4 regions of the Thermosediminibacter oceani DSM 16646 genome follow, and region 1 is predicted to be linked to each of the others. Evidence: riboswitches for the same ligand, from Rfam matches in the RefSeq annotation. Region 1 holds a riboswitch; each other region holds the start of a gene.

Region 1 (7,595 bases):
TCCCACGATCCATCTAAATCAATAACAATTACGTGTTGATCAGGTTGCTCCCTTCGACTATCGCTAAGGGAAGTGATTATAAGCCGTCCGTCCACAATTCGAACATCGCCCGCTCTGCCGCCTACATTCAGCGGAATACTTTTGATCAGGTGTCCTTGCAAATCAAATACATCTATAGATTGGTTTTTTTGCGGGACCTGCGCCACATAAACGTAAGCGTATTTTTTGTCGGTTTCAAGAGCCCAGGGAAATCCTTTATGGCGAATCGTATTGCTGTGGTTGCGGTTACGAAAATCATAGCTAAAATAATCAATATCTCCTTGAGGATCGCTATTGTAGATGACAAGTTCTCGATTCTCATCAATTTTATCGTATAAAAAAGGGAACTGATGGGTCTTTTCAATTATTACTTTATCTTCCTTTACCCGGACAATCTTGTCGGAAAATCGCCCAAGCATAACCAGTTCTTGATCCCCAGTGCGTTTGACCTCAAATATTCCCCGCACGGGAATATTTAGGGTCGTAATTTCCTTTCCTTCGTCATCAAGGACAACAATCGTAGACTTTTCCTTAAGAGAATTGGTATACACAACGGCTAAAAAACCTTTTTCCCAATTAAACTTATTGGAACAGCCGGTAAGGATGAATAACATGATCAAAACTGATGCAATTAAAGTGATTATCATTTTATTATTTAACATAACTTTTTGCCCCTCCAAAGAAAATGAGCGGCCACTGCCGCTCCTAGTATTTTATTTTGAGTAAAAGACTACCGTATGGGGGCTTTCCACAAGATCCACCGGCCACACGGCGCCTCCATCGTTTAAGTCCCAACCTCGATTTTTCCAGGCCCGCCAGGCTAGTTGAGAGCAATAGAATGCATCCGTACGGTTGATATCAAAAAAGTTGTAATTGTACGGTTTCCCAATTTGTGCATAGGAATAATCAGCAGCGTATCGATAATCGGCATCTCCCGCACCGCTCACCCACAAACCTTTTACATTAGAGTAACGGACACCCCAATCGTTCGGCCAACGTCTTACACCGTTCAGACTACCTTTATTTCCGAAGCTTTCTACCGTATAATCAGAATTGTACACAACACCGGCATGACCACCAACCCAGGAAGAAGAACCTGAGCTTGACTCACTCAACGTTACCAGGATATCTCCATATGAACCAATTGAACCGGCGGGTGCTGTAACGGTAACTCCACTATTTACCCCTTTCTTTAAATATTTGTACTTGAACTCTTTCTTAAGTTCTTTTTCATCCGGTAAGGCAACTTTATTCCAATTTTTTAACAGTCTCTCCGTTCGAATTTTCGCATTTTCAATGTCTTGCAGTTGCTCCTTTGTTAATTCCGAATCCTGCGCTTTCAATGCCTCCGTCCCAATAACTGCAATCAACGTAAAGCATAGAACCACAACCAGAAAACCTTTAAACCATTTCACGGCGAATCTCTCCTATTCTAGACACTTTCCCCAATTTCTCGAAACAGCAAACCGGAAAACACGCCCATCAACCTATTCTTTATCGCCCGCCTCCTCCATTTTAACTAAGTCTATCCAGGTAATGCAACTGACCGGTATGATGAATGGTGTATAAGTAGCAGAATAGAGGCTTTATCGCCTCTATTCTGCTTTTTTATAGTGAAGAGGGGATATAACTTTCGCATCACTTCCAGCTGACATTGAACCAGTAGTTTCCGGAGCCTCTATACGAGTAAACCCTCAGTTTGTATGTGCCGGTTTTGGTAGGCGTGTAGCGAATCTGTTCCTGCCTCGCGGTTCCCGTGGAACTGGCGACCAGGGTATCGTTCGGATCGTAGAGGTATATATCGAAATCTATCGAGGAGGTGTGATTCGGCATTACGAAGGTGATTCCGATGGGCTTTGTAGTATCGGTCACGTCGAATTGCCACCAGTCGGTATTGCCCGTGCCGGACAGGCTGTCCTGAATGAAGGAGAACCCTATGCCGTCGGAGAAGCTGCCGGCAAATCCGCCTGCCTGTTTAATGCAGTTGTACGAGAGGTTTATGCCGTAGCCGAAATCGATGTCCTTGCCCGAGGGCCCGAAGTCTTTCACATTGGCGCTGGAGTAAAGGATGTTCTTAACCTGGGAATCAGTAAGCGCATAGTTGGCATCCAGCATCAACGCTATAACACCGGATATGAAGGGCGTCGCCATGGACGTACCGCTGTAGGTCACGTAACCGCTGGTGGTACCCGCCCTGGCTGCGGTGATATTGCTGCCCGGAGCGGTTATATCCGGTTTTATGCGATTGTCGGCCGTAGGTCCCCTGCTGGAAAATTCGGACAGCACCCATCCCCTTTCACCCGGGTCGTAGAGGGAGCCCACGGTTATAGCATTCGCCGCTGCGGCAGGTGAACCTATGGTGTACCTGGCCGGCCCCTCATTGCCCGCAGCAACCACCATTATTATGCCGTTGTTCACCGCGTTGTTTACCGCCTGCGACAGACTGTCAGTTCCGTCGGAAGAGCCCGCTGCCCCGAGGCTCATGTTGCCTATGCGTATGCCGTAGGTATTCTTGTTCTGGATCATCCACTCGATGCCCGAAATTATCCCGCTGATCGTGCCGGACCCGGCGGAATTCAGGACCTTTATTCCTACCAGAGCCGCCCCCGGAGCCACGCCTTTATAAGCCGGGTTCCCCTCGCCGGTACCCGCAGCGATGCTGGCCACATGGGTGCCGTGGCCATTGTCATCGTAGGGAGTAGTCCTTCCGTTGATTACATCGTACCACCCTATTACCTTTCCGCCATCCAGGTCTACGTGGCCTGCGTCTATGCCTGTGTCGAGGACCGCTATTACCACATCGTTTTTGGAATACGAAGTCTTGTTGCCGTCCCTATCTCCGTCGACGCCAAAATCACTTCTGGCCGCCTGAACTCCCGTCCACTGCGTAGCGGTGTTTATAAACGCCTTTACTTCCCGGTCCATATCGATTCTTTCGACCATCGGGTTCTTCGACAGGGCTCTTATCTGCTCCGGTGTCATCATCGCCGAAAAGCCCTTCAATGCCTTCTCCCACTGGGCTTTTCTCTCAATGACACCGATGTGCGTCTCCAGATCCTTCAGAACCTTTTCCGACGGGTTTTCCTTCAATCTGACTACTACGGGTACCTTTTCATCCCCTTGAGCCTCGATCAATCCGTCGAGGTCATCCGCTATCTTATTCTCGTCCCGATCCCCGATAAATGGCAAATCGTCGATTTTTTCAGCGGCCAGTTGCTTTTGGGCCACCTCTTCCCGGCCGATGGCTTCCACCGGCTCCCCGGGAACTACACCTCCCGGCTGAGCGGCGCCAAGTCCCGGTATCAATATGTTCAGGAAAAGCGCCGCGATGAGTATGACCGGGATGTACCTCTTCTTCATACAGGACACCTCCCTAAAGATTTTTTTACGACGGCGCCGTCTGAAATTATGTATATGCAACAAACGTACCAATCCAAAAGGGCTCTTTTATTGGTAATTATGGATATAAAATGGGAAAACGGGATGATTGTATCCCGTTTTTAGCGTCCCGTTTTCCCATTAGCTTAAAAAAAAATATATGCATGTTCAAAGGAAAAGCGGCCTGTTATTACGTGCTAAGTGAACTCCCAGTCATTCATGTTTATACCCCCACATAACTTTACAGTTATGAAGATTATTCTGTCGTTTTTTATATTCTGAAAATAATATTATAATAATATTAGACTATTCAGAGAAAGGATAGATTTTATGAGTAGAAAAATCGGCATAATTTGTACCGTACTGGGAATCTTTATTTTGCTTGCCGGTTTTTCATTAAGAAGTTTTATTTACCATACGGAGTTTATATTGAAAAATGATTTAAATCGCAGGTTCGTTTCGTTTTTATATGATAACGGCTTATTAGATAATAATAATATTTCTGAAAGCGATATAGGCCATCCCTATTTTGCAAAAGACGTTTTGTTTATTTCCAATACAAAGAATAAATTGCGCGGGGTTCACCTTCATCCTAATAATCATTTAGTGGAACGCACAAGTGGAATAACAATAGAATTAGAAAACAATATTTTTATTGAGTTTTTTGCTGATGAACAGTACGAACAAGAGATAAGAGACATTTTGGCAAAATTCGATCCCAAAAACTATCCGGTTAACCCTGAAGCTATAAAGCTGGCTTTGTTAAAAAATGCATGTGCTAATTTCGGGCAAATTCTAGCGTTTATCGAACATCACGGATTCTTAGGACTACCGGGACTATTCATTGAAGGATTTAATTCCGCCGTCAGGATACCTGTAGTTCCATTAATATACAAAAGCCCGGCGATGCAAAAATTCTTCCAATCGCTAATCCTGCCCGTAATTGGATTTATAATGACCGCGATAGGCTCCTTCAAGCTTGTCAAAAACCATTTCTCGTAGTTTCAGGACGTTCATCCTGAACATTGTGGTGCAATCGCGATGGACAAACAGGGAGAGGGCAGGGAAGCCCTTTACATCCCTTCTTCCCATTTTCCGCCGTTCTCGACCATTTCAAGCAACGCTTTTCCCTTTCCCGTCAGTACGGCGCCTTTAGCTCCTATTTTCAATTCAATCAGGCCGTCCCGCTCCATCTGTTTCATCATTCTCCTTATAATACCCTCTCCCAAATTCCAGTTCTCTCTCTTGGCCATTTCAGCCAGAGCCCTCCGGCCGATGCCGTCGTTCTCTTTTATTTTCTTCATGATCCATATCATTGCTTCCCTTTTTTCCTTTACACTCAGATCGCTTGCAGCGCTCAATATCCCGGAGATCATGTGTGATGGCAAATCCTCGATGGCGATCCTGGTCGTCTCATCCTTTACGCTAACCAGGTACTCCACCAGATTTACAAGTTCCCTCACATTCCCCGGCCACTCGTACGAAAGCAGGTAATCAAGGGTATCTTCTTCAAAAAAATCCCATGCATTCGTAATCCTTCCATCGGTATACCTTTTCAGATAAAATCCCAGTAATACCAAAATGTCCTCTTTCCTTTCCCTCAGCGGTGGGACATACAGCGGTAGAACGCTCAGCCTGTAATAAAGATCCTGCCTGAAAGAGCCCTCCTTAACTTTTTTCCAGAGATCTTTGTTCGTAGCAGCTATAACCCTCACGTCCAACTGTATTGCCTTAAGCCCTCCGACCCTGATTATTCTCTTCTCCTGTAGGACTCTTAAAAGCCTCACCTGAAAATCCTGCGGCGCATCGCCTATTTCGTCAAGAAAAATTGTGCCGCCATCGGCCTCCTCGAACAGGCCGGGTTTTCCCCCTTTCTTAGCCCCGGTAAACGCACCCTCTTCGTAGCCGAAAAGTTCGCTTTCAAGCAGATTACTTGGTAATGCGGCAAAATTCACAGGTACGAAAGGACCATCCTTTCTCCTGGAAGCATTGTGTATAGCCTGAGCGAAAAGTTCCTTTCCGGTGCCGCTTTCCCCGTAAATAAGCACCGTTGAATCGCTTGATGCTATTTTCTTTGCCGCTTCTATTGCCTTTTTTATCGCACGGCTTTGACCAACTATGTCCTCGAATTCGTAAACTGCCGTAAGCCCATCTTTTCTCACCTGCGCACCTCCAAATTCCGATTAAACTTAAAACAAAACTACCTCTGCCGGACACTGGAAAGGTAGTCTTTTACAATCCTATAATCTATTTTAAACCCCGGCAGCCCGGCTGCTATGAAGAGCTTGTCTCTTCGTAGGCCCGTGGCTTTGCGTCCCTACCTTTCGACGGTTTGCCCTTGACGGAAATAATTTTATTTTACATATTTTTACTATTCTTCATATTTATGCCATTTCCTGCTTTTTATGTAATCAAAATTAAAGCCCGGTTTTATCAAACCGGGCATATTATCAGTATCCCCTGTCCAGGTCGACGACATTTATCAATCGCTCATTCTTCAGGTATCTTTCCAGGTTTTCGTTCACCACTTTCATGGCTCTTTCCATGTAACGGTCGGAGCTGCCTGCTATGTGTGGAGTTATTATGACGTTGGGCATTCCCCACAAAGGACTTTCCGGCGGCAGGGGCTCTTCCTCAAATACATCTAAGGCCGCTCCCGCTATCCAGCCTTCTTTCAGTGCCTTTATAAGAGCACTCTCGTCAACCACGGCGCCCCGGGCTATGTTTATGAAATAAGCTGTAGGCTTCATGGCTCTGAAGTGTTCTTCTCTAAACAGGTGACGGGTCTCGACAGTAAGAGGGACAGCGCACACCACGAAATCGGACTTCGACAGGAGTTCTTTCAGAGAACTGCTGCCGTACATCTCATCGTAATCTCCTTTTATCCTGCCGCTCCTGCGAAGGCCGATCACTTTCATGCCGAAAGCCTTTCCCAGCCTTGCTATCTCGCTGCCGATATTACCGGTCCCCACTATTCCCAAAGTCTTTTCGAATAGCTCCGTAGTATTTACTTTTTTATTCCAAATCTTATTTTTCTGCTGTTCGTAAAACCGGTTCAGCCCTCTGGCAAACATGAGCATGTAGCCGAACACCAGCTCCGAAATTGGCACTTTATGAATTCCGCTGGTATTGGTTACAATTATGCCCTTTTCCTTGACCAGATCAAAGGGCAAGCGTTCAACACCGGCGCTCAGCGACTGGATCCATTTTAGCCGTTCGGCAGCCTCAACAAGCTGCCTTTCAAAGTTGAATCCCCAGTCCACGTAAACTTCAGCGTCTTTTATCTCTTTTATTTTTTCCTCGGGGTTTTCGCTTATGACTATGTTCCAGTCGGGGGCGACTTCGCGCGTTTTTATGAGGTGCTTTTCGGAAACCTTGGCCCCGAATAAGATTTTCCCCATAAGCTCAAACCCTCCCTCGCTTTTTTCAAAGCTCCTTTATGGAGCTTTTTATATCCTCGTCCCGTATCTCAAGCACACCGAAAGTCCTTCCCGTGCCACACCTTGGAAGGGCAAGACTGCCGGGGTTGAAAATCAGGACATTTCCCACGCGCGTATTTTCCGGACAGTGGGTATGACCGAAAACCACCGCATCGGCAGAAAGGTCCTTTGCCCTGGCCAATAGCCTTTCATACCCGTGTTTTACACGATACGCATGGCCGTGGGTGAGAAGTATCTTTTTACCTTCCAATTGGATCAGCCTCTCACCCGGATAGTCGGAACCGGTGTCGCAGTTGCCTGACACCCCGTAAACCCTGTAATTATACGCTTCCCTGATGTAATCAGCGTCGGCCGATATGTCTCCTGCATGCAAGATCAAATCCACAGGTTCCACAACTTTCATGGCTTTATCTATAAAATGTAGAAAACCGTGCGTATCGCTAAATACTCCGATTCTCAAATGTCGCCCCTCCGCTTCAACCTCTGGTGCATTGAAGTATGTGCTTTCTGATTTTTTCTGTGGCCCTCGCCCGGTGGCTCACGGCGTTTTTCTCCTCAGGGGTGGCCTCAGCTAGGGTTTTCCCCAGCTCGGGTACAAAAAAAACAGGATCGTACCCAAATCCCATGGTACCTCTGGGCTCAAAGGTAATAAGCCCTTTCAAGTAACCGTACTCCACAAAAACCCTTCCGTCGGGTAATGCAAAGCACAGGCAGCAAACAAATCTCGCCTGCCTTTTT
Region 2 (7,595 bases), 150 kb from region 1:
CAATATGGTGCTGGCTATTACAATGATCGGCATAGTGCTTTCGGCAGCGCCCGTTATGGAGACCTTCAGGGAAAACCTTATATATGAAATCGAAATGATAGGTGGAGGGCTTTTGGTAATACTTACAGGACTGCTGATATGGAATAATTATGAGAAAAGATCCCCGATCGGGAAAAGCGCGGCCCTTAAAAAATAAAGGAGACTATCGTCTAAGATAGTCTCCTGCCCTGTTTGAAAAGCTTTAAAAGGGGGAAATGACATGAATCAGGAAAGGCTAAATGTCGTCTTGAGGGAGATGGAGAAACAAAATATCCCGCAGATTGTAGTCTCTGACCCTGCTTCAATTTTCTATCTCACGGGGAAGTGGATACATCCCGGAGAGCGAATGCTGGCGCTGTATCTAAATGTCAACGGCGACAAGAGGCTTTTTATCAACGAGCTTTTTCCCGTGCATGAAGACCTGGGCGTTGAAAAGGTCATTTTCAATGATACCCAGGATGCTGTAGAGATTTTGTCGAGGTATGTTGAAGCGGGAAAACCTTTGGGCGTAGATAAAAACTGGCCTGCCCGGTTTCTGTTAAGGCTAATGGAATTAAAGAGTAATTGTAAATTCGTTATCGGTTCAAATATCATCGATAGAGTGAGGATGCGAAAAGACCCCAGGGAAATCGAGCTGATGCGCCAATCCTCGAGAATCAACGATCTTGCCGTGGGGAAATTAATCGAACTTATACCGCAAAAATATACCGAAAAGAAGATGGGCCAAATTCTTTTAGAGATTTACGAAGAGTTAGGCGCTGAGGGCTGTTCCTTCGATCCCATCATCGCCTACGGCGCTAACGCGGCAGACCCCCACCATACACCCGGAAACTTTACAGTAAGGGAAGGGGACTGCGTTATCATAGATATCGGGTGTGTAAAGGATTCCTACTGCTCCGATATAACCAGGACTGTATTTTATAAGAAGGTTTCCGATGAGGCAGCTAAAATATACAATATAGTTCTGGAAGCCAACAAGAGAGCAATTGATACTGTAAAGCCGGGCGTAAGATTTTGCGATATTGACGCTGCTGCGCGAAATTATATTGAAAAAGCCGGGTACGGCAAATATTTTACTCACAGAACAGGACACTCTATAGGAATAGAGGTTCATGAACTCGGAGATGTCTCGGCTGCAAATACCGACAGGGTTGAACCGGGTATGATATTTTCCATAGAACCGGGCATATATATTCCGGGCATCGTGGGTGTAAGAATAGAAGACCTGGTGGTCGTAACCGAAGACGGTTGCGAAGTATTAACCGGGTACGATAAAAATCTAACCGTTATCGAATAACTCCTTGAAACCCACATAAGCGATCTTGCGCTTATGTGGGTTTTGGATTCTATATCAAAAAATAATAGGGGTTAGCACGGTCAGCAATTTTGTCTTCCGCTCTAGAGGATTAAACCATGAATGGGGTATTGTCGACGGGTAGTGTATCGACTCTCCTGCCTTTACCAGATATTCTTTACCGTCGATATCGACGATTACGGCGCCTTCAAGCACATACACAAATTCTTCTCCCGGGTGGCTGAATTTGCTCCCCAGCCCTTCTCCCGGTTGGATGTACACGATCATTGCTTCTAACGTTCTTTTAGGGAACTCCCCGCTTAAAAGCACGTATTCTGCAGAATTCCCCTCTATTTTGAATACTTTCTGTTCACTTAATTTGATATGGTAGCTGTGGTTATGGTAAGAGCTGAAAAACTCAGTTATTGGAACATTTAATGCATCGGCTATTTTCTTAAGGGATGTTATGGCCAGCGACGAGTAGCCGTTTTCAACCTGCGATAGAAAGCTGACCGAAAGGCCTGTCATTTCACTTAATTCTTTCAAAGTAAGGCCTTTCTGCTTTCTCAACTTACTTATCTTTTCAGCAATTTCATTAATCATTTTAACCTCCAGCCTATGTGTCGGGAATTTTATATACAGTCCATTTATAGATTACACGAAGCAAAAGCAAAAAACAAGGCTTGCTGAAGAGGGGCCTGTCAAGTTATACTTCTGAAGTGTAAAGTTTAAGAAAGAGGTGAAGCTTCCCGTATGCGGATCAGAAGATATGCGCCGCAGGATTTAGAGCAAATGCTCCAGTTGCTTTACGATACCGTACATAATATTAACATAAAGGATTATTCCCCGGAGCAGGTTGATGTATGGGCGCCGAAAGAGCCGGAGGTCGAGAAATGGTCCGGTTTTTTCGAAAATAATATCTGCTATGTGGCGGAAATCGATGATAAAATAGTCGGCTTCGGGGATTTAACGGAGAAGGGTTACCTGAATACCCTTTACACGCATAAGGATTTTCAGAGAAAGGGGATAGGTTCAGCCCTTTTAAAGGCTTTTGAAAGTGAAGCTAGAAACCTTGGTGTAAGTGAGATTACAACGGAAGCGAGCATTACCGCAAGGCCTTTCTTTGAAAAACACGACTTCGTATGCGTGAAAAAGCAGAATAAGGAATATAAGGGAATGGTTTTTATTAATTTTTTGATGAAAAAGAGTCTCCGATAAAAGTAGGCGGGCAATGCCCGCCTTTTCTGTCAAAGTTTGTATAGTAATGGCCTTATATGCGTGATATAATTAATATTAATTAAACTTAGACTTTTTGGGAATGGGAGAAGGTGGCATGAGTGGACGGTAAACGCCGGCTGGGGGACCTGCTGGTGGAGGCGGGCATGCTTACCCCCGAACAGCTGGAGAAGGCCTTAAATGAACAAAAGCGGAGCGGAGAGCGCCTGGGCAAGGTACTTACGCGCCTGGGGTATGTGAGCGAGAAGGATATCCTGGAGGTCCTGGAATTTCAGCTGGGTATACCTAAAGTGGTAGTGGAAGATTACCAGCTGGAACCTGAGGTGGTACGGCTGATACCGGAGCGCCTGGCTCGCCGCCACATGGCTATACCCGTCCGCCGGGACGGGAATAGACTGCTGGTGGCCATGGCGGACCCTTTAAACCTTACAGCACTGGATGACCTGCGCCTGGCTACGGGATTTGAAATCATACCGGCCATCGCCTCGGAAAGAGAGATTGAAACGGCTTTGTCCCGTTTCTGGCAGTCCTTCCTGGAAAATCAGGCCATGGCCGGTTTTGAGGAGACAGCGGCGGATACCTCTGCGGCCGCATGGGACTCCTTCGACCTGGATGAAGCGGCCGAGACCGGTATAGAAGGTGCGCCGGCAGTTCAGCTGGTGAACCGGCTGATTGCCCAGGCCGTGCGCGCCAGAGCCAGCGATATCCATATCGAACCTCAGGAAGGGAGCGTGCTGGTGCGCTTCCGGGTGGACGGGCTTTTGCGGGAAGTGCTTCGCCTGCCACCGGGGGTGCTTAGCAGCCTGACTTCCCGAATAAAAATTATGGGGGGTATGGATATCGCCGAAAAGCGGCTGCCTCAGGACGGCCGTTTCCAGATAACGCTGGAGAGGCGCAGTATAGACCTGCGCGTTTCCACCATGCCCACCGTTTATGGCGAAAAAGTTGTGCTGCGTATCCTGGATAAAAAAACTATGCTCCTTACTCTCGATAAGCTGGGCTTTTCGCCCGCTACCAAGGAGCAGTATGAAAGTTTGATACGCAGCACTTACGGAATGATTTTGATCACCGGTCCCACCGGCAGCGGCAAGACCACCACCCTCTACGCCACTTTAAACGCCCTGAGTTCCCCGGAAAAAAATATAATCACCATAGAAGATCCTGTAGAATACCTTTTGCCCGGCATCAATCAGGTGCAGGTAAACCCCAAAGTAGGCCTGGATTTTGCAGCGGGCTTGAGGGCTATTTTGCGCCAGGACCCGGATATTATAATGGTAGGGGAGATTCGCGACAGGGAGACGGCTGATATAGCCGTCCGGGCGGCTACAACGGGCCACCTCGTTTTCAGCACGCTGCACACCAACGACGCGGCCGGGGCGGTGACAAGGCTGCTGGACATGGGTGTGGAGCCGTTTCTCGTAAATTCTTCCCTGATCGGTGTGGTGGCCCAGCGTCTTGTCCGCCTCATCTGCCCGCAGTGCCGCGAGCCCTACGAACCGGCGCCCGGCGATGCGGCCTACGCCTTCCTCGGGGAAAACATAGACAAAAAGTTTTACCGGGGCCGCGGCTGCCGGCAGTGCAATTACACAGGATACCAGGGCAGGACTGCTATCCAGGAAATCCTGGTGATGACCGATGAAATTCGCTCTCTCGTGGCTGCCAAAGCACCCGTTACGGAAATAAAAAAGGCTGCCGTCGCCGGCGGAATGGTTACCTTGCGGGAAGACGGACTTTTAAAGGCCGGCCAGGGATTAACCACAGTGGAAGAAGTGATTCGCGTGTCCATGGGCGAATTTTAGCGCAGAGGTCAGGTGATAGTTTTGATGCATTTGCGGGAAATACTGGGAGAAGCCATAAAAAAAGGGGCATCGGATATACATCTGACGGTGGGTTTACCGCCGGTCTTCCGGCATCACGGACGGCTCGAACCTCAGGGGCAGTGGCCTCCTTTGACTGCTTCTGATACTGAAGCACTGGCAAGGGAGATTTTGGGTGAACGGTGGGAAGAATTTATTGAGCGAAAGGAACTGGACCTGGCCTACTCGGCAGCGGGATTGGGGCGTTTTCGGGTAAATATTTTTCACCAGCGCGGAAGTATAGGGGCTGCCTTACGCCTGGTTGGCGATGTTATTCACAGCCTTGACGAGTTGGGGCTACCCCCGGTGGTAGGCGAGCTGGCCGATCAGCCCCACGGCCTGGTCCTGGTTACCGGGCCTACCGGCAGCGGTAAGACCACGACTCTGGCGGCCATGATCGACCGGATTAACGAGCGGCGCAGCTGTCACATAATTACGCTGGAGGACCCCATAGAGTACCTGCATACGCATAAAAGGAGTATCGTGAACCAGCGGGAAATCGGAAGTGACTCTCCTTCCTTTGCGAGCGCTTTAAGGGCTGCCCTGCGCCAGGACCCCGACGTTATTCTGGTGGGCGAGATGCGGGACCTGGAGACGGTAGCCACGGCAATTACTGCGGCGGAAACCGGGCACCTGGTGCTGGCTACCCTTCATACCGGCAGTGCTGTCCAGAGCATTGACCGGATTATAGACGTTTTTCCTCCGCACCAGCAGAACCAGATCAGAATCCAGCTTTCGGATACTCTGGCCGGAGTCATTACCCAGCAACTGCTGCCCCGGGCTGACGGCAAAGGACGGGTGGTGGCTGTGGAAGTTTTGATTGCTACCCCTGCTGTGCGCAATCTTATAAGGGAAGGGAAAACCCACCAGATCGTTTCTTTGATGCAGACGGGCGGCCGATTCGGAATGCAGACCATGGAAATGTCGCTCAGGCAATTGCGTGAAAAGGGATTAATTCACCCGGATTTATATCAATTGAAGAAGGATTTTGGATAATTTTGCCGAATTAAATTTATAAAAATCCCTGTAAAGGGCAAACCCGGTGAAAGCCGGGGGCGCAAAGCTACGGGCCTAAGGGTAATAAAGCCTATCGGCCGCCGGGCTGCCGGGGGACGGTATGAATCGTTCTTCCAAAGCAGCCCGGTGCGTCTTTTTGGGACAGTGTAGGTGGAGATATGGCGATTTACAGTTATCGTGCGCGCGACGCTTTTGGTCAACCGGTGGTCGGTACTGTAGAAGCGGAAAATGAGGCGGCTGTCGTCCGGCTTTTAAGGGATAAGGGTTTATTTATCGTGGAAGTTCGCCCCGGGCGGGAACGGTTTGCGATAAATTCAGGACGACTTTTACGCCGCGTTGGAAAACAGGATCTTGCGGTTTTCTGCCGGCAACTGGCCACCATGCTCGGAGCGGGACTTCCGATCGTCCCGGCTCTCCAAATCCTGGCCATGCAGGCTGAAAATAAAATATTGCGCAGGAACATTGAAGAGATTGTGAGAAGCCTTGAAGGAGGTGAGACTTTTCACGAAGCGCTGGCCCGGTTGCAGGTTTTTCCTCCGATAATGGTGCATGCAATAGAGGCGGCTGAGCTGGGAGGGTCCCTCGATGAGGCCCTCGAGGAGTTGGCTGCCCACCTGGAACGGGAGCATGAGCTTCAGGAGAAGGTCAAGTCCGCCCTTACGTATCCGGCTTTAGTCGTATCGGTGGCTTTGGCGGTTTTGATCGTTTTGCTGGTCTTCGTTCTCCCGGCTTTTCAAAACATGCTGAACGCCTTGGGGGTGCCATTGCCCCTCCCGACCCGGATTGTGATGGGCGTAAGCAGAGCTCTCCGGCGGGGATGGCCTATCCTGATCTTTGCGGCAGGTATTCTGGCTTATGTGGCTTACGGGGTCCTCAAAACAGATAACGCCAGATACCGCCTGGACGGTATTTTGCTGAAACTGCCGGTATTTGGCCCGCTCCACAAGAAGGCGGTCCTTTCCCGCTTCAGCCGTAGCCTGGGCACGCTCCTTAGAAGCGGGGTTCCGATTCTCCAGGCTATGGATGTAGTACGGCGAACGGTGGGAAACCGGGTAGTAGCTGAAGCCATAGCTAGGGCACAGGAAAGTGTCAGGGATGGTAAGGGCATTGCGGACCCGCTGAAGGAGAGCGGTATTTTCCCTCCGATGATCATCGGAATGATCGCCGTAGGCGAAGAAACCGGTGCCCTTGATTTCCTTCTGGCGAAAATCAGCGAATTGTGCGACCGTGAAGTGAAAGAAGCCGTCAGCCGCCTGTCTGCTCTGATAGAGCCTTTATTGATCGCCATGCTGGGCGGTGCGGTGGGATTTATTGTGATTTCCATATTGCTGCCCTACTTCCAGATACTTGGGAATATAGGAAATATAGGATAATATATAATTTTGCAAGGGGGGTTGAAATCGGCGGAAAACCGGTAAAGTAATCTGAACCATTTTATAAAACAAATTGATGGGGGGCGTTGTTTCTTATGATGAAATGCTTTCGGAAAAAAGTAAAAGACCAGCGGGGCTTTACCCTGGTAGAGCTATTGGTAGTCATAGCCATCATTGCTATCCTGGCTGCCGTAGTTCTTCCAAATGCCTTCAATGCTATCGAGAGGAGCAAAGTTGTAGCGGCTGAGGCAGATTATAAGTCGATTAAAACGGCAGTGTTGAATTTTTATGCGGATACTGGAAAATGGCCGCAAAGTGATGATTACTCTTACCTTGTTGATAAGCCTGATGATAATAGTTATCCTGGATGGAACGGGCCATACCTGGATCGCTGGCCAAACAAGAACCCGTGGGGCGGGACGTATACTTACAAAAATGATAGCGCGGTAAACTGGGATGGCCAGGGAAGTGGAGATTCTGCTAGGTATCTAGAAGTTGATTATGTTCCGGACAATCTTTACGACAGATTAAGGGCTGACCTGGGCGGAAATATGGTTATGAAAGACAGCCAAACCAGCAATGTAGTATATATTTTAATTTCCAAAGATTAACTTCGCAGTCAATTATATTTTAATCTCAAATTAAGTTATGCTGGCATTGATGGTGCCCACCAAGCAGCAACTGCCGGAACTTGCTGTATATCATGTTTCAGCAAACAAGAGGTAATCGATTGGACCTACATAGCACCCTGTAATATTACTAAGTAAATAGAAAGAAAGT
Region 3 (7,595 bases), 430 kb from region 1:
ATGTGGATGTAATTGTTAAAGACAGCGCCGATGTGAAAGTAAAGGCCATGGTCGATAGTAAATATTTGTTGGGGGGTAATACGGACTGGAAGGTGATTGGCGAAAGCGAAAAAGATACGTTCCTGCAGAAAAGCCTTTTCGGAGAAGTAATATTCGGGAAGGGCGAGCATACGGTAAACGTCATCGGCGGGAAAGTGACCGTAAACAGTGTCGAGTGAGGTTCAAAATAATACAGGGGGAATGCAAAAATGAAAGTTTACCGCACTGCGTGCCCGCGGGACTGCATCGACTGCTGCTCCCTCCTGGCTTACGTGGATGAAAACGGAAGGCTGACCGGGGTTAAGGGAGACCCGGACCATCCGGTTACCCGGGGTTACCTCTGTCCCAAGGGAAATTCCTACGTGGAATTGGTCTACCACCCGGAGCGGCTCCGTTATCCCCTTATGAAAAAGAACGGTGAATTCAAGCGGGTAACCTGGGATGAAGCCCTGAATTTCATAGCCGCGAGGCTTACCGAGGTCGTGGATACATACGGCCCTCTGGCAGTGCTTCACTACCACTACAGCGGGTCGGAAGTCACAACAAAACACCTTGACACCAGGTTTTTCAACGCCCTGGGCGGTATTACCAGGGTCTCGGGAGACTTATGCTTGAGCGCCGGCCTGGTTGCACAGATTTACGACTTCGGAGGTCTTTTACAAAACAGCATAGAAGACCTGCCCAACGCCAGAGGCTGCGTCCTCTGGGGCAGAAACGTGAAATCAACGAATGTCCACTCCATGCCCTTTATTTTGGAGTGCAGGGAAAGGGGAGGGAAGATCGCCGTAGTAAACCCGCTCACCACCGGAATGGAGGGCATGGCCGAACTGGTGATAAGTCCGAAGCCGGGTACCGATGCAGCCCTGGCCCTGGGGGCGTGCCGGTACCTCGTAGAATGGGGTAAAATCGACCGCGAATTCATAGAAAAATACACTTATGGGTTTGAAGAATTCCGGAGGACCCTGGAAAACTACCCGCTCGGGAGGGTTTCGGAGATCACCGGGGTGGATGTTGATGATATAGTGCGCCTTGCTCTTTTCTACGCGGAAAATACCCCCGTCACCACCCTGCTCGGATTTGGACTGCAGAGGTACAGGGGAGGCGGCAACGCCGTAAGAGCTGTCGACGCCCTGGCGGCAGTTACGGGCAACATCGGAAAGCCGGGGGCCGGGGTATCCTACTGTATCGATACATACTGGTACGTAGGAAGTTTCGTGAAGGGAGCGGCACCGGTCGGGACCGGGCGGCTCATGGACCTGTCCAGCATGGCCCGCGGAATTTTGAAGGCCCAGGACCCGCCCGTTAAAATAGCGTTCATAACAAACGCAAACCCCGTCGTAAACGTGCCGGACACGGCCATGACGAGAAAGGCCCTGAACAATATCGAAACCGTTGTCGTTATAGACATGTTCATGACAGACACGGCAAAAGAGGCCGACGTGGTGCTGCCGTGCACCACCTTTTTCGAGGAGGAAAACGTCAAGGTAAGCTCCTGGAGCCCCTGGATTTTTTACTGCCCCAAAGTCATCGAGCCCGTCGGGGAGGCAAGGCCCGACGAGGAGATCTTCATTGAGCTTGCAAGGAGAATCGGACTTGAGGATTTCCCCTGGAAGAGCCGGGAGGAATTTTTGGAATACGCCACCGGGGCTTTTGGAAAATTCGGGGTGGACCTTTCCGTTCTAAGAGAAAAGGGGCATATAAAAAACTCCTTCGTGCCGGATGTGGCCTGGCAGGATAAAAAATTCCGCACGCCGTCGGGCAAATTCGAATTTTATTCAGAAAAAGCCCTGGCCGAAGGCCAGCCTCCCACGGCCACCTACGTGGCTCCTGCTTGCGAGGACGACGGCTACCCGTACCACTTCATAACCCCCCATTCCCGGTACCGTATACACTCTCAATTCCAAGTGGCCGAATATATTAGAAAATTAAATCCCTTTCCAAAAGTGTATATCAGTGCCGAAGAGGGGATCCGGCTGGGATTAAAAGAAGGGCAGGAAGTAGAAATTTACAACGACATGGGTAGCATAAGAGCCAGGGTGTATTTCGAACGCGGCATGAGAAAGGACACCGTCAGTCTGGAGTCGGGCTGGAACGTGGAAAGCGGTGCATGTCCCAATTTCCTCATACCTTCCCGCACCACCGAAATGGGGGCGTGCGCTGCGCTATACGATGTTAAGGTGGGCATAAGGGCCGTAAGCCCTTAACAAGTGATCAGAAAGGTGCTAAAGGCTTTTTGGTTGAACAATTCATTATTGACAAAATATAAAATATATGGGATAATTAACCTGAAATGAACAAGTATACCAAAGTGCAAACCAGCCGAAAAGCTGGAGTGCCAAGCTGCGGATATAAAGCTTTTAATGCTATGGTAGCCGGGCTGCCGATGGTGCTTTTAAAGCAAATCCACATCCCCCTTCGGCAGCTCGGGGATTTTTTGTCTTTCGAGGGAAATTCAATATATGGGCCGACCCGACATGATTTCCAGTCGGGTTTTTATATGCCCGATGACAAAGATCGGCTATGTGATAACTTAAAACAGTAACACCGTAAACCGCAACGTATTATTTGTATTATTTTCAAAAAAATGCTACAATCTATATAGAAAGCCCGCATTAAGCTTTTGCGGGGGCGTTATTAAATCAAAACTTGAATTTACTGGAGGGAATGAGCTGTGTATAAAGACGTTCGTATCGAAGAAGTAGCCGAAAAAGTCCTGGAACAGCTGAAAAAGGGCGCTTTTTTGACCGTAAAAAGCGGCGACACGATAAACACAATGACGATTGCCTGGGGGACCCTTGGCTACGTGTGGCACAGGCCGGTTTTCATGGCAATGGTCAGGCCTTCCAGATATACCTTCGACCTAATAGAAAAGGCCTCGAGTTTCACCGTCAGTTTTCCCCTGAACGATCGGATGAAGGACGCACTGAAAATATGCGGCACCAAATCGGGAAGAGACGTAGACAAGTTCAAGGAATGCGGCCTTTCACTCCTGCCGGGCAAGACGGTGGACACCCCGGTAATAGACGGGTGCGATATACACTTTGAATGCGGCATCATTTACAAATCTCCCCTTCACCCCGAGCAGATTCCGGCCGAGGTAAAGGCATTATACTACGGCACCGGGGATTATCACGTCCTGTATTTTGGGGAGATACTGGCTGTCAGGATGAGGGATGAGGACTAACCCCTTATCAATATAATTCCCAGAATGACCAGCAGGGTGCCGAAAAATTTTTTAAGCGTCAGGCTCTCGCGCAGGAAGAGAAAGGCCAGAGCAACCGTGACCAGCGGAAAAGCAGAACTTATGGGGACGACCTTTGAAGCTTCGCTGTACTTGAGGGCGTAATAATAGGCCAGCTGTCCGAGCAATGATGCCATTAAACCCTCCCCGGCGATAAAGAGGAAGGATCTAGTTTCTATTGAGAGGTTTTTAAAACTGCCCGAAAGCAAACCGGTAGCGAGCAGGACGGCGCTTATCGTAAAGGAACGCAGCGACAGGGCCAGGAAGGGCGGCAGCTTTGCAAGACCCATTTTGCCCAGAATTGGTGCGGCTCCCCAGAATAAAGCCGTGAGTAGAGCAAATATATAGGATTTCATGTCGTATCCTCCTTATAGATATGTTCATGGGATGTTTATGTGCCGGCACGACCGCCAGCACATGCCTTTATAATTATACCATTTTGGGCCCTGGAAAATCCCTGCTTTCAAAATCAAAAAACCTATAGTAAAATAAACATAGAAGGCGTGGAGCGAGGAGGGCAAATTTTATGTTCAGCCAAACCCAGGAAGGGGGGTCTTCCCTCCGAAACAAAATATACCAGCACCTGAAAAACGCCATTCTCAACGGTGTGTATAAGCCCGGTGAAAGCCTTATAGAGTTGAAGATAGCTAGGGAACTGGGCGTGAGCCGCACGCCGGTGAGGGAGGCTATAAGGCAGCTGGAGCTGGAAGGGCTGGTATCGAGCATCCCTAACAAGGGGGTAATAGTTGAGGGTATTACCGAACAGGACGTGGAAGACATATACACTATTAGAAAAATGATCGAGGGACTGGCTGCCCGGTGGGCCGCTGAAAAGATAACCCCGGAGCAGCTCAAAGAACTTAAGGACGTGCTTGACCTTATGGAATTTTACACGGGAAAAGGAGAAATAGATAAAGTTTCGGAACTGGATACCCGGTTCCACGACATCATCTTTAGAGCGTGCAAGAGCAGGCCCCTGGAATCGGTTCTCACCAATTTTCACCATTTTATCCAAAGAGCCCGGCTGGTATCCATCAAAAGCAGCGGCAGGGCGCCGATTTCGCTGGAAGAGCATAAAGAAATTTACAACGCTTTGGCGGTGCGAGACCCCAATGCGGCGGAAAAAGCCATGATAAGACACGTAGAAAAGGCAAAGTCTAACCTTCACCCTTATCTGGCAGGTCATAAGGTTTATTAAATCCTTGCAAAAAAAGCAAGGATTTTATTTTTCTTCCAGCAGCTTCATCAACACTGCCCTGTTGGAAACTGGGTAAAGTGAAGAGAGCTTCACTTGGGCGGGATTAATGTCGGAAAGGGAAATTTCCTCCAGCTTCTGCTCGAAGACCAGGATTTTCTCCTTTATGGTTTTGAGGTCAAAACCGCTGTCCTTCATCTGCTTTATCCGGATGAGCCTTATTACATCGTTTTCCGTGTAACGCCTCTGCCCGCCGCTGGTGCGAACCGGATTGACGAGCCCCATGCTCTCGTAGTACCTGATCTGCCTGGCGGAGAGCCCCGTCTTTTTCTCAACGGTGCCTATCGGGTAAAGTCCCTTTTCCGCAGAAGCCATGGATTTTACCTCCCCATTTTTAACGTTATTCTAACAAAAACTAATACAACAGTCAACGGTCATGTAAGGTTTTTTTGGATAAATACGAAAAACCTTACAAACATTTGACATGGACATTCCGGCTGTGGTACTATTTCAGTAAAATAAAGAACGCGGAGGAGGAGCTTTAATGCCGAAATACACCAAGAGCGATATCCTGAGAAAAGCCCAGGAGCTGGATGTCAAGTTTGTGCGCCTTCAGTTTACCGACATCCTTGGTATAATTAAGAACGTGACTATTACCGTAGAGCGGCTGGAGGAAGCTCTTGACGGAAAGATCATGTTCGATGGTTCTTCCATAGAAGGATTTACCAGGATTCAGGAGTCAGACATGTACCTGATGCCCGATTACGACACCTTCACCATACTGCCCTGGAAGCCCAGGAAAGGCGCTGAAGCCAGGCTCATGTGCGACATCTATACTCACGACGGCGAACCCTTCATCGGCTGCCCCAGGGGGATATTAAAGAAAGTGTGCGAGGAAGCCAGGGAAATGGGTTACGAATTTTTAGTGGGCCCTGAGCCGGAGTTCTTCCTCTTCGAGATGGATGAAGACGGCAAACCCACGATAAAGACCAACGATAAAGGCAGTTACTTCGACCTTTCGCCGGTGGACCTGGGCGAAAATGCCCGAAGGGACATAACGCTGGCCCTGGAGGAAATGGGATTTGAGGTGGAGGCATCCCATCACGAAGTGGCGCCGGGGCAGCACGAGATCGACTTTAAATACGCACCGGCACTGAGGACCGCCGATAACATAGTCACCTTCAAGTTCGTCACCAAGGCCATTGCCATGGAACACGGGCTTTACGCCACCTTCATGCCGAAGCCCATATTCGGCGAAAACGGTTCGGGCATGCACCTGAACATGTCGCTGTTTAAAGACGGAGTAAACGCTTTCTACGATGAGAGCAACAAAGAAACCGGCCTTTCGGAAGTGGCCATGTACTTCATCGGAGGCATACTGCACCACGTAAAGGGTTTCACTGCGGTTACCAATCCGACGGTGAATTCCTACAAGCGGCTGGTCCCCGGATACGAGGCACCCGTGTACATCTCCTGGTCCAGCAAAAACCGGAGTGCTCTCGTCAGGATACCGGCAGCCCGGGGAATCGCCACCCGAATAGAGCTCAGGAGTCCGGACCCGGCGGCCAACCCGTATCTGGCGCTGGCCGTAATTCTGGCGGCGGGCCTTGATGGCATTAAGAACAGGATTGACCCAGGTCCCCAGACCTTCGACAATATTTACGAGATGACGCCGGCTGAAAGGATGGCGGCGGGGATAGAAGACCTGCCCGGCAGCCTGAAGGAAGCGCTGGAGTATCTGTCAAAGGATGAAGTGATCAAGGCAGCCCTCGGCCCCCACGTATACGAGCATTTCGTTAAGGCCAAACTTATCGAATGGGATACCTACAGGACCCAGGTTCACCAGTGGGAATTGGATCAGTATCTAGGTATATTTTAAAGCAGCGGCTGGTATCTGTTATTCCTGACGGAGTACACGCCGAATTCTTCTAGCATCTCGCTGACGATCCCGGAAAGCAGTTTTATGCCTTCTTCTAATTTGTCCGCCGGCACTTGAGCTATGCTGAGTCTGAAGCAGGGCGATGGCAGACGGTCGGGGTAAAAAAAGTCCCCGGCCGTTATGATGAGCCCTCTTCTGAGAGCCTTACTGTAGAGGTTCATCGAATAGTATCCGTCGGGAAGTGTAGCCCAGAAAAACAGCCCTCCCTGCGGCTCGGTCCAGGATATCCCGGGGTGCATGTGTTTTTTCAGGGCTTGCCTCATGAGGTCCCACTTTTCCCGGAAAAGGCCTCTTAGCTTTTTCATGTGTTCGCAAAAAGTGCCGTCCCGAAGCATAACGTCCAGTGCCCTCTGGGTCAGGCCTGAAGAAGTGATGTCCGAAAAGTACTTGACTTCAGCTATCTTTTTCGAGAAACGGGCGGGCGCCACGATAAACCCCAGCCTGAGACCGGGCATAAAGTGTTTCGAAAAACTCTTGATATAAAAAACACGGCCGTCCCCGTCCAGGGTCTTTAAAGGTACGGGTTTTTCCACGTAATAAAGGTCGTTCATGTGGTCATCTTCTACTATGAGGAAATCGTATTTGTGAGAAAGAGCCAGGAGCTCTTTCTTTTTTTGTTCTGAATAGGAACGTCCGGTGGGGTTTTGAAAGTTGGGCATAGTATAAAACAGTTTCGGCGGTTTCGAGCGGAGTTTTGCGTGTAAGTCCTCCAGGTCGATACCGTCTTGTGCCATGGGAACCTCCACTATTCTGGCCCCTCTGGACTTAAAAGCGTCGATAGCCCCCGGGTAGGTGGGGCTTTCCACGTACACCACGTCGCCGAAGTCAAGAAAGGCCTTCGATATAATGTCGATGCCCTGCTGGGCTCCCGAAACCACGTGGATGGAGTCCACCGGAGCTTCTATACCGTACTCCCGGGCGAGGTATTCCCCCAGGGACTGCCTAAAGGGGAGGTATCCCGGGCTTTCGCTGTAGACGAAAGCATACCCTCCTTCCCGGTCCAGCACCCGGTTCAGGGCTTCTTTAAAGATTTTCACCGGAAAGTATTCCGGAGAAACCGAAGCGCCGGCAAAATCAAAGTCGATCTTTTGAGACCTGCCGCCTCCGGGCTGCGCGGTGCCCGCCGCAAAGGCGGAGTCTTCCCCCGGGTCGGGGGTTTTGCCGGTGCCGTCGCCCTCCAC
Region 4 (7,595 bases), 970 kb from region 1:
CGGAACCGGCGAAGGGGATGCCGAAGGCTTCGAGGAAAGCTACTTCCTCGAGCGATGAGGCGTTGAACACCAGGTCTACCTTCTCTTCAAGCACTTTTCTCAAGGTTTCCTGCGGGTTGTCCTTTTTCCATTCTATCATTACCGCATCAAAGCCCGCTTCCTTTATTGCAGAAAAGTGCTGATAAGCCTCTTCATAAGCGTCATCGTAAATGTTTTCCCCGGAAAGTTTCAGCTGGAGCTCCACGTTCCGGAACTTTCTCCAGAATACCCCTACCTTCATATCCATTCCCCCTTTACATTTTTTTAAAATGTAAAGATATAGAATAGATTAAGGAGCCTCCAGCATATCGGCTCGGGTATGAAAGTCCGTAGACGTGTACAATTATATAACAAAGTGGCCTGTTGAGGCAAGAAATTTATACAATTATCAGAAATATCGAGTTTCGGAAATTTACCTTGATTATTTCAAAATTTGTCCAAAATTTGTTATAATATATCCAACAAAATTTGCCATTTAGAGGGAGGATGTTGCAGGATGCTGATTCTTACAAAAAGCGATGTAGAAAAAGCCCTTTCAATGGAAGAGGCCATAAATGCCATGGAGGAAGCTTTTGCCGCCTATTCGACGGGGAGGACTATAGTTCCGCTAAGGACCGTAATCCACATCGGCGGCGCGGAGGGTGACGCCCTGTTCATGCCGGGCTATGTAGAGGGCATCGGCGTGGCGGTCAAGCTGGTGTCGGTTTTTCCGGGCAACGCAAGGTTTGGCAAACCGACCATCAGCTCCGTGGTAGTGCTGGAAGACCGGGAAACCGGAGAACCCGTGGCACTGATGGACGGCGCTTACCTTACGGCCCTCAGGACCGGTGCGGCGTCTGGAGCCGCCTCAAAGCACCTGGCGCGAAAGGACTCGAAGGTGGCCGCCGTAATAGGGGCCGGTGTCCAGGGGAAAACCCAGCTATGGGCCGTGTGCTGTGTGAGAAACATCGAGGAGGCCCGGATTTATAACAGGGATCCGAAGAAGGTCGGACAGTACATAGCCGAAATGAAAACCAAGCTTTCTGGGGTCAGGTTTGTGGAATGCCAAAGTGCTGACGAGGCGGTAAGAGGGGCCGATATAATCATTGCCGCCACCACTTCGGAGACACCCGTATTTTCCGCTTCAAGCGTGAAAAAGGGCGCCCACATCAACGCTATAGGATCTTATACGCCGAAGATGCAGGAAATCCCGACGGAGCTTTTGAAAATGGCCTCAAAGATCGTGGTCGATTCCCGGGAGGCGGTGCTCTCGGAAGCGGGGGATTTTATAATACCCATTTCCAGCGGAGATTTCTCGCCGGAAAATATCTACGGAGAGCTGGGGGAGATCACTTCCGGGAGGCTGCGGGGACGCGAAAGCGATGACGAGATAACCCTTTTCAAGAGTGTGGGGATAGCGGTCCAGGATGTAGCCTGTGCGGCGCGGATTTATGAAAAGGCCGTCAAGATGGGTCTGGGCATAAAAATAGATCTGTCAAACTAGCTTTACGGAGGGATTGAAGCTATGAAGAAAAAGGTTATATTAAAGCTCGTTCTCCCTATCTCTCTCCTGCCTGCAATATTATTATTAGCGGCATACCTGGCAGCCGGTATCTCCTTGCGGGTACATCTTGTACCTATCCTAGCTGTTACCGGACTCGTACTTTTCATAAACTACTTCGTCATAAATTCGGCTTTTATTAAGCTTCGTATACTGGCCGAAGTAATTAGTGAATTTTCCCGCGGTGAAATACCGTCCTTTGAAAAACTGCACCGGAACGGGGGACTTTTTGATTTTCTCGTAGAGCCCGTCTTAAAGGCTTTCGAGCACGTGTTCACACTAATGGGCAGAATGCAGAGGACTGCCGAGGAAATCAAATACTTTTCCGGTAAGTTTGAAGACAGCATGGACCAGATAAGCCATGCCGCCCACCAGATATCCGCATCCATAGAAGAAATAGCTCTGGGGGCGGGAGAGCAGGCCGAAGCCGCTCAGGAGACGTCGAATAACATCAATACGCTTTCAGCCCTGGCGGAAAAAATAGCCGGGGAGGCCAGGGAAGGGGAAGAGGGTATAAAGGCCATGGTCGAGAGGGTGAGGGAGACGAGGGGGGTACTGGAAGGCCTCATCAGTAACCTGAGCCTGTCGTCTCAGACAAGCTCCCTTTCTGCTTCCAAGATGAGGGACCTGGAAAATCTGACAACCATGATCAACGGTTTTGTAAAAGTTATCACCGATATTGCCGACCAGACCAATTTGCTGGCGCTCAACGCTGCCATAGAAGCGGCAAGAGCCGGGGAACAGGGGCGCGGTTTTGCGGTGGTAGCCGGTGAAGTGAGGAAGCTGGCGGAACAGTCGGCGAAAGCTGCAGAAGAGATAAAGGAATTGTCGGAGAGGATCCAGAAGGAGGCCCGGGAAACGGCGTTACAGGTGGAAAAGAATCTCGAAGTGGTAAATGAGAACATAGAAAAAGGCAACGAGTCCATGACCGCCTTTGACGATATAGTATCGGCAATAAAAAGTTTTGAAGTTTCCATCGAGCGCATAAACAGAATGGCTGGGGAACAGGTAGAAAAGGTCGTCAAGGTTTCCGAGGCGGCGGAGAAAATGGCGGCCGTTTCCGAGGAGACTGCGGCAGGGGTGCAGGAAATAGCGGCATCCAGCCAGGAACAGAAAAATCTGCTCGGAGCTATATCGGAGGAAACCGGCAGGCTGTCAACCATGTCTTCCGAACTCATGGAAATATCCGAAGCGTATACCCGGAACTACAGGATACCTGAAAGCGCAAGAGTAAAGTTATCCGCCATAAAACAGCAGCTTTCCCTTCTGGCCGGGAAGGACTTCGTCGTAAACAGGGATGTGGAAGTCCTGAAACGTGAATTTGAAAAGGTAAAGCGGGAAACGCCGGAAATACTTGAGTTAATCACCCTCGACGAAAAAGGCGACATTATCTACGTAACCAGTGACATCCCGGTAAAAAACTTGGCTTTCAGGCCGTGGTTTCAGGAAGCCGTCCGGGGAAACGAATTCATATCTAAACCCTACATCGATATATCGGCAAACCGCATGACGGTTACCATATCGGTGCCGGTTAGAAACGAAGAAGGCAGCGTGGTCGGCGTGATCGGCGCCGATGTGAACCTGAATAAGACTTTAAATCTCCTTTGATGATAAAAACGCACCTGCTTTCCACTCGGGAAAGCAGGTGCGTTTTACTTTACAGGATAAACTTTGCGCTAGCTTCTTTGAGTTTTTCCACAAGGTTGATGAGTTCCGTGGTGCTGGCGCTTATGGTCTGGGCTGCCGAACTCATCTCCTGGGCCGATGCGGCTATCTCCTGGGAAGAAGCCGCGTTCTCCTCCGATATTGCGGCGGCGTTAGATACCTCTTCGCTTATTTTCCTGCTGTGTTCGCTGACGCTCCTGGCCTTTTTCTCGATATCACTCAGAAGGTCGGCAACACGCCTTGCACCTGCCGATATTTCCGCGAAATGATTCATGGTTTCGCCGCCTATGATCGCCTGCTCTTCAATGAGAACCACCGCTTCTTCGGTAGCCGTATTCGAAAGGTTAATATTCTCCGTGACCTGTTTAACTATTTTTGTTATCTGGCTCGCCTGCTGGCTGGACTGTTCGGCCAGCTTCCTGATCTCCTCGGCCACCACCGCGAATCCCCTGCCGGCCTCACCGGCCCTGGCTGCCTCGATGGCGGCGTTGAGAGCCAGGAGGTTGGTCTGCTCGGCTATGCCCGTTATTACGTCGGTAATGCCCGCTATCTCTTTCGCCTGTTCTATGAGGCTGGTCATGGCGGACTTAATATTTTCTGCCTTGGTGGTGGTGAGCTCTAATTTTTGGGAGAGCTCTTTCATGATCTTTTCGCCCTGCTCGGTTCTCTTCACCGTATCCATAGTGTTCTGTGTAATGGACTCCAGGTTTTCCACTAAAGCCTGCATCATTGTGGTGGTATCCTCGACTGCCGCAGATATATTCCCTGTATTCTGGGCCATATCCTGGGCTCCGGCCGAAATCTGGCTAACGGTCTCGGCTACCTGTTCGGCAGCCTGGGCGGTATCCTGAGCTCCCTGCGATATCTCCCTTATAGCCTTTTCCAGGTTGGCAATGGCGGTGCCCATGAAGCCGAGAACTGTTTTAGTATTTTCGAGCATTTTCTTGAGAGAGCTGCCGAGGGTTCCGAGTTCGCCGAAAAATCCCTCGGGTACTTCTACCCGGAGGTCCCCCGTTGCCAGGGTATCGGCCACCGCCGTGAGCTTAAGTATGGGCGAAGATAACTGCCGGCTGAAAACGACGGCTGCAGCGATGACGATAACCGTCACGACCAGGATCAGGGTGATGGTGGACCAGAAAAAGCTTTTCAGTCCCGCGTATACTTCGTCCGACGAGGCGGTGACGCATAAGGACCATCCGGTGTTCTTAACCGGGGAGAAGGCGGCAAGTTTGTATTCTCCGCTGTATTCATACCTTACGGTGGCTTCTTCGCCCTTTATCATGCGTTCCCCGACCCTGTTCAACGACTCGGACTCGGTCTTTGTTATGTTCATGTTCATAACCATCTTTTCGTCCGGATGGGCTATGGTGGTGCCCATTTTGTCCACCAGGAAGGCATACCCTGTGGTACCGTATTTTACCGAGTTTATGATGTTGATAAGGGCGTTCGCGTTTACATCGGCACCTACTATGCCGGTTATACCGCCCTGACCTTTCACGGGGGCCACTATGACCAGAATTTTGTCACCGGTTACCTTATCGATGACGAGTTCCGATACGGTGGTTTTGCCCGTAGACATTATTTCCTTGAAATACTGCCGGTCGTTGATATCGGTGATTGGCTTGGTGATGTCGTCGTTCAGGTACGAGTAAACTTTGCCGTCAGGCGTGGCGTACCAGAGGAGCTGGACGTCCGGTGCTGCAGGCTGTACCGTTTTTAATATGGGGATTAAACTTTCTAAGTTACCGCTCTTAATTACGGGATTTTCCGCGAGGGTTTCCAATATCTCCATTCTTTCGCTGACCCAGAGGTCGATAACGCTGGCCGCGGATACGGCCTTTCCGAGTAGTTCCCGGTCGGCTGCATGGGTCAAGTTGTTTTTTGAGGTGCTGTAGTTGAAGAAGCTCAAGACTATAAGGGGTACGAGGGATATAAGAAGGAACAGAACGGTCAACCTTGTCCTTATTCCACCACTTATTTTAATTCCCTTCAGCTTTTTCATATGTATCCTCCTTCGAGAAATTTTTTAGCTGGTCTTTTTCTGCCACATTGAGTATTTCACTCGTTTTAATAAGTATTACTATATTATCTCCCATCTTTGCCAGCCCATGGATGAAGCGGGCATCGATGGTCAAGGCCTCTGGAGGTTTTTCCAGGTCTTCCTCTTCCAGTGCCGCTACTTCGGTGACATAATCCACTATGAGCCCCGCCGTGGTTTCATCGATATTTACCACAATGATCCTGGAGTCTCTTGTTATTTCACCGTCGGCAAGGCCGAACCTCTTTTTGAGGTCTATCACGGGAATGATTCTCCCCCTTAAGTTTATTACCCCTTCGATAAAATGAGGGGCTCTGGGGATATGCGTTATTTCCATCATTCTGATGATTTCCTGCAGATCGAAAATGTCTATGCCGTAAAGTTCCTTTCCGAGGCCGAAAACTACTACTTGTCTCAAGCTCTCCCTCCTTTCCTGTAATAAAAAAAGCAGCCTTCAAAATGTAATCAAAGATTTGGCTGCCCTGGTTGGAACCTTTCCTTGGCCGATGGCCTTTCAATGAGCCGGCAACCTGGCAGCCGTAGCTCCATCATCAATGGAGCCGTAGGCCCATGGCTTTGCGCCCCTGCCTTTCGACAGGTTTGCCTTTTATCGGCGGTATATGTCGAATTACGCAAAAAATAACTACTAATATTTTACATTTTTTACTTTTACATAGTCAAGCTATATTTTTCCATATCAGAAAAATCGTATTTACAATACAACTTATAGCGGCAAAGGTTGCGGCTTGCGCCGGAAATCTTTTTCACCAAAACGGGAATTCCTCTTCGAATTGGGAGAACCGCTGGAAAGTTGAAAAAGGTCCCGCCGGAGCAGGATTAAGGATTTATTTGGAGAATATATATCGTGACAAAGATGGGAGGGATATTTTATGGCGGTAATGTGGACGGAGGACCTTTCCACAGGAGTAAGTCTGATCGACGAACAACACAAGGAGCTTTTCAAAAGGGTGAACGACCTGCTTTTGGCCTGCTCGAAAGGGAAAGGTAGGGAAGAGGCCGTAAAGGCCATTGATTTTCTAGGTGAATACATCGTCATGCACTTCGGCGCCGAAGAAAAATACATGCGGGAAAACGATTTTCCCGGCTACCAGGCACATAAAAAGCAGCATGACGGCTTTGTAGCGGAATTCAAAGAAATAAAGCAAAGAATGGAGCAGAACGGCCCTACGGTGGACCTGGTGGTAAAAATAAACCATTTCCTCATCGATTGGCTTATAAATCACATCAAAAAGACGGATAAAGCGCTGGGAGCGTTTTTGAAGAATAAGATTTGAAGTAAGATAGCTAGCTGAGCCAATTTGGGGCTGGTAACCCCCAACTTAAAATTTTTTAATAATAAAAAATCAATGAGGTAATTGGAAAACATTGCATTAAATGGTATTATTATATTATCGAGTAGTATATTATACAGTATAGTGAGGCATTAAAGGGACTACCGACTATGGGACGGGGTGAAATCCATGAGGTGTTCGTCGTGATAAGGGTTTTGGTAGCGGATGATTCTGCGCTGATGAGGCTCATTATAAAGGACCTGCTGGAAAAGGACCCCGAAATAAAGGTAGTGGATACCGCCGGAAACGGCAGGGAAGCCGTCGAGAAAGCCGAAAGGCTAAAACCCGACGTCATTACGCTGGACGTTAATATGCCGGAGATGGACGGGCTTTCTGCTTTAAAAAAGATCCGTGAAAAAAAACTGGGCAATGTTTTGATGCTTTCGTCCCTGACCCGGGAAGGCGCCAGCGTGACCATCAAGGCTCTGGAGCTCGGCGCCTTTGACTTCGTGGCAAAGCCCGGAGGGAGCATATCGCCCGACATAAAGGAATTCGCGGATGAAATAATAGCCAAAGTGAAGGCCGGCTATAACGCCCGGGATATCCGGGAAAGACCGGTAAATCCGCCGGCGCCCGGCATACATTTCACTTCAGAAATGAAAGCCGTGGTCATCGGGATTTCCACCGGGGGCCCCAGGAACATAATGCACGTTCTCCCTTTCATTCCCCCCGATATAAATGCAGCCATCTTCCTGGTGCAGCACATGCCTCCGGGGTTCACAGGCCCTTTAGCGAGGAGGCTTGATGAGCGTTGTGCTTTGAAGGTGGTGGAAGCCGAGGACGGCATGGAAGTAAAACCCGGCACCTGCTATGTGGGCAAGGGGGGCTACAATATGCTTCTTTCAAGCGAAAGAAATGGCTTCCGGCTGGTGGTGACCGATACCCCGAAATACAGATTCATGCCTTCGGCGGATGTCACGATGGATTCGGTCCTCACCATTTTCCGGGAAAATACCATAGG

The links. Region 1 has a riboswitch for cyclic di-GMP ahead of TOCE_RS08955 (sigma 54-interacting transcriptional regulator). Riboswitches for the same ligand answer to the same signal wherever they lie in the genome.
Region 2: another riboswitch for cyclic di-GMP. It lies ahead of TOCE_RS09700 (type II secretion system F family protein); the one in region 1 lies ahead of TOCE_RS08955 (sigma 54-interacting transcriptional regulator).
Region 3: another riboswitch for cyclic di-GMP. It lies ahead of TOCE_RS11160 (flavin reductase family protein); the one in region 1 lies ahead of TOCE_RS08955 (sigma 54-interacting transcriptional regulator).
Region 4: another riboswitch for cyclic di-GMP. It lies ahead of TOCE_RS02380 (chemotaxis protein CheW); the one in region 1 lies ahead of TOCE_RS08955 (sigma 54-interacting transcriptional regulator).

What each region holds. Positions count from the first base shown of each region.
Region 1 covers NC_014377.1:1,779,544-1,787,138, forward strand. The annotation lists gene TOCE_RS08935 (NHL repeat-containing protein) at 1-701, opposite strand, end outside; gene TOCE_RS11725 (cell wall-associated hydrolase-like protein) at 753-1,454, opposite strand; gene TOCE_RS08945 (S8 family serine peptidase) at 1,678-3,399, opposite strand; gene TOCE_RS08950 (hypothetical protein) at 3,748-4,419, shown strand; gene TOCE_RS08955 (sigma 54-interacting transcriptional regulator) at 4,491-5,579, opposite strand; cyclic di-GMP riboswitch class I at 5,676-5,764, opposite strand; gene TOCE_RS08960 (D-2-hydroxyacid dehydrogenase) at 5,868-6,818, opposite strand; gene TOCE_RS08965 (metallophosphoesterase family protein) at 6,844-7,317, opposite strand; gene TOCE_RS08970 (XTP/dITP diphosphatase) at 7,334-7,595, opposite strand, start outside.
Region 2 covers NC_014377.1:1,933,776-1,941,370, reverse strand. The annotation lists gene TOCE_RS09730 (APC family permease) at 1-196, shown strand, start outside; gene TOCE_RS09725 (M24 family metallopeptidase) at 260-1,336, shown strand; gene TOCE_RS09720 (helix-turn-helix domain-containing protein) at 1,391-1,936, opposite strand; gene TOCE_RS09715 (GNAT family N-acetyltransferase) at 2,087-2,551, shown strand; gene TOCE_RS09710 (GspE/PulE family protein) at 2,671-4,368, shown strand; gene TOCE_RS09705 (type IV pilus twitching motility protein PilT) at 4,393-5,421, shown strand; cyclic di-GMP riboswitch class I at 5,448-5,535, shown strand; gene TOCE_RS09700 (type II secretion system F family protein) at 5,601-6,815, shown strand; gene TOCE_RS09695 (type II secretion system protein GspG) at 6,911-7,426, shown strand.
Region 3 covers NC_014377.1:2,211,032-2,218,626, reverse strand. The annotation lists gene TOCE_RS11175 (hypothetical protein) at 1-218, shown strand, start outside; gene TOCE_RS11170 (molybdopterin-containing oxidoreductase family protein) at 249-2,243, shown strand; cyclic di-GMP riboswitch class I at 2,339-2,424, shown strand; gene TOCE_RS11160 (flavin reductase family protein) at 2,711-3,223, shown strand; gene TOCE_RS11155 (EamA family transporter) at 3,220-3,636, opposite strand; gene TOCE_RS11150 (GntR family transcriptional regulator) at 3,807-4,478, shown strand; gene TOCE_RS11145 (MerR family transcriptional regulator) at 4,503-4,850, opposite strand; gene glnA (type I glutamate--ammonia ligase) at 5,020-6,354, shown strand; gene pdxR (MocR-like pyridoxine biosynthesis transcription factor PdxR) at 6,351-7,595, opposite strand, start outside.
Region 4 covers NC_014377.1:466,328-473,922, forward strand. The annotation lists gene TOCE_RS02360 (D-alanine--D-alanine ligase family protein) at 1-280, opposite strand, end outside; gene TOCE_RS02365 (ornithine cyclodeaminase family protein) at 536-1,522, shown strand; gene TOCE_RS02370 (methyl-accepting chemotaxis protein) at 1,544-3,187, shown strand; gene TOCE_RS02375 (methyl-accepting chemotaxis protein) at 3,237-5,246, opposite strand; gene TOCE_RS02380 (chemotaxis protein CheW) at 5,224-5,700, opposite strand; cyclic di-GMP riboswitch class I at 5,804-5,897, opposite strand; gene TOCE_RS02390 (bacteriohemerythrin) at 6,173-6,577, shown strand; gene TOCE_RS02395 (protein-glutamate methylesterase/protein-glutamine glutaminase) at 6,778-7,595, shown strand, end outside.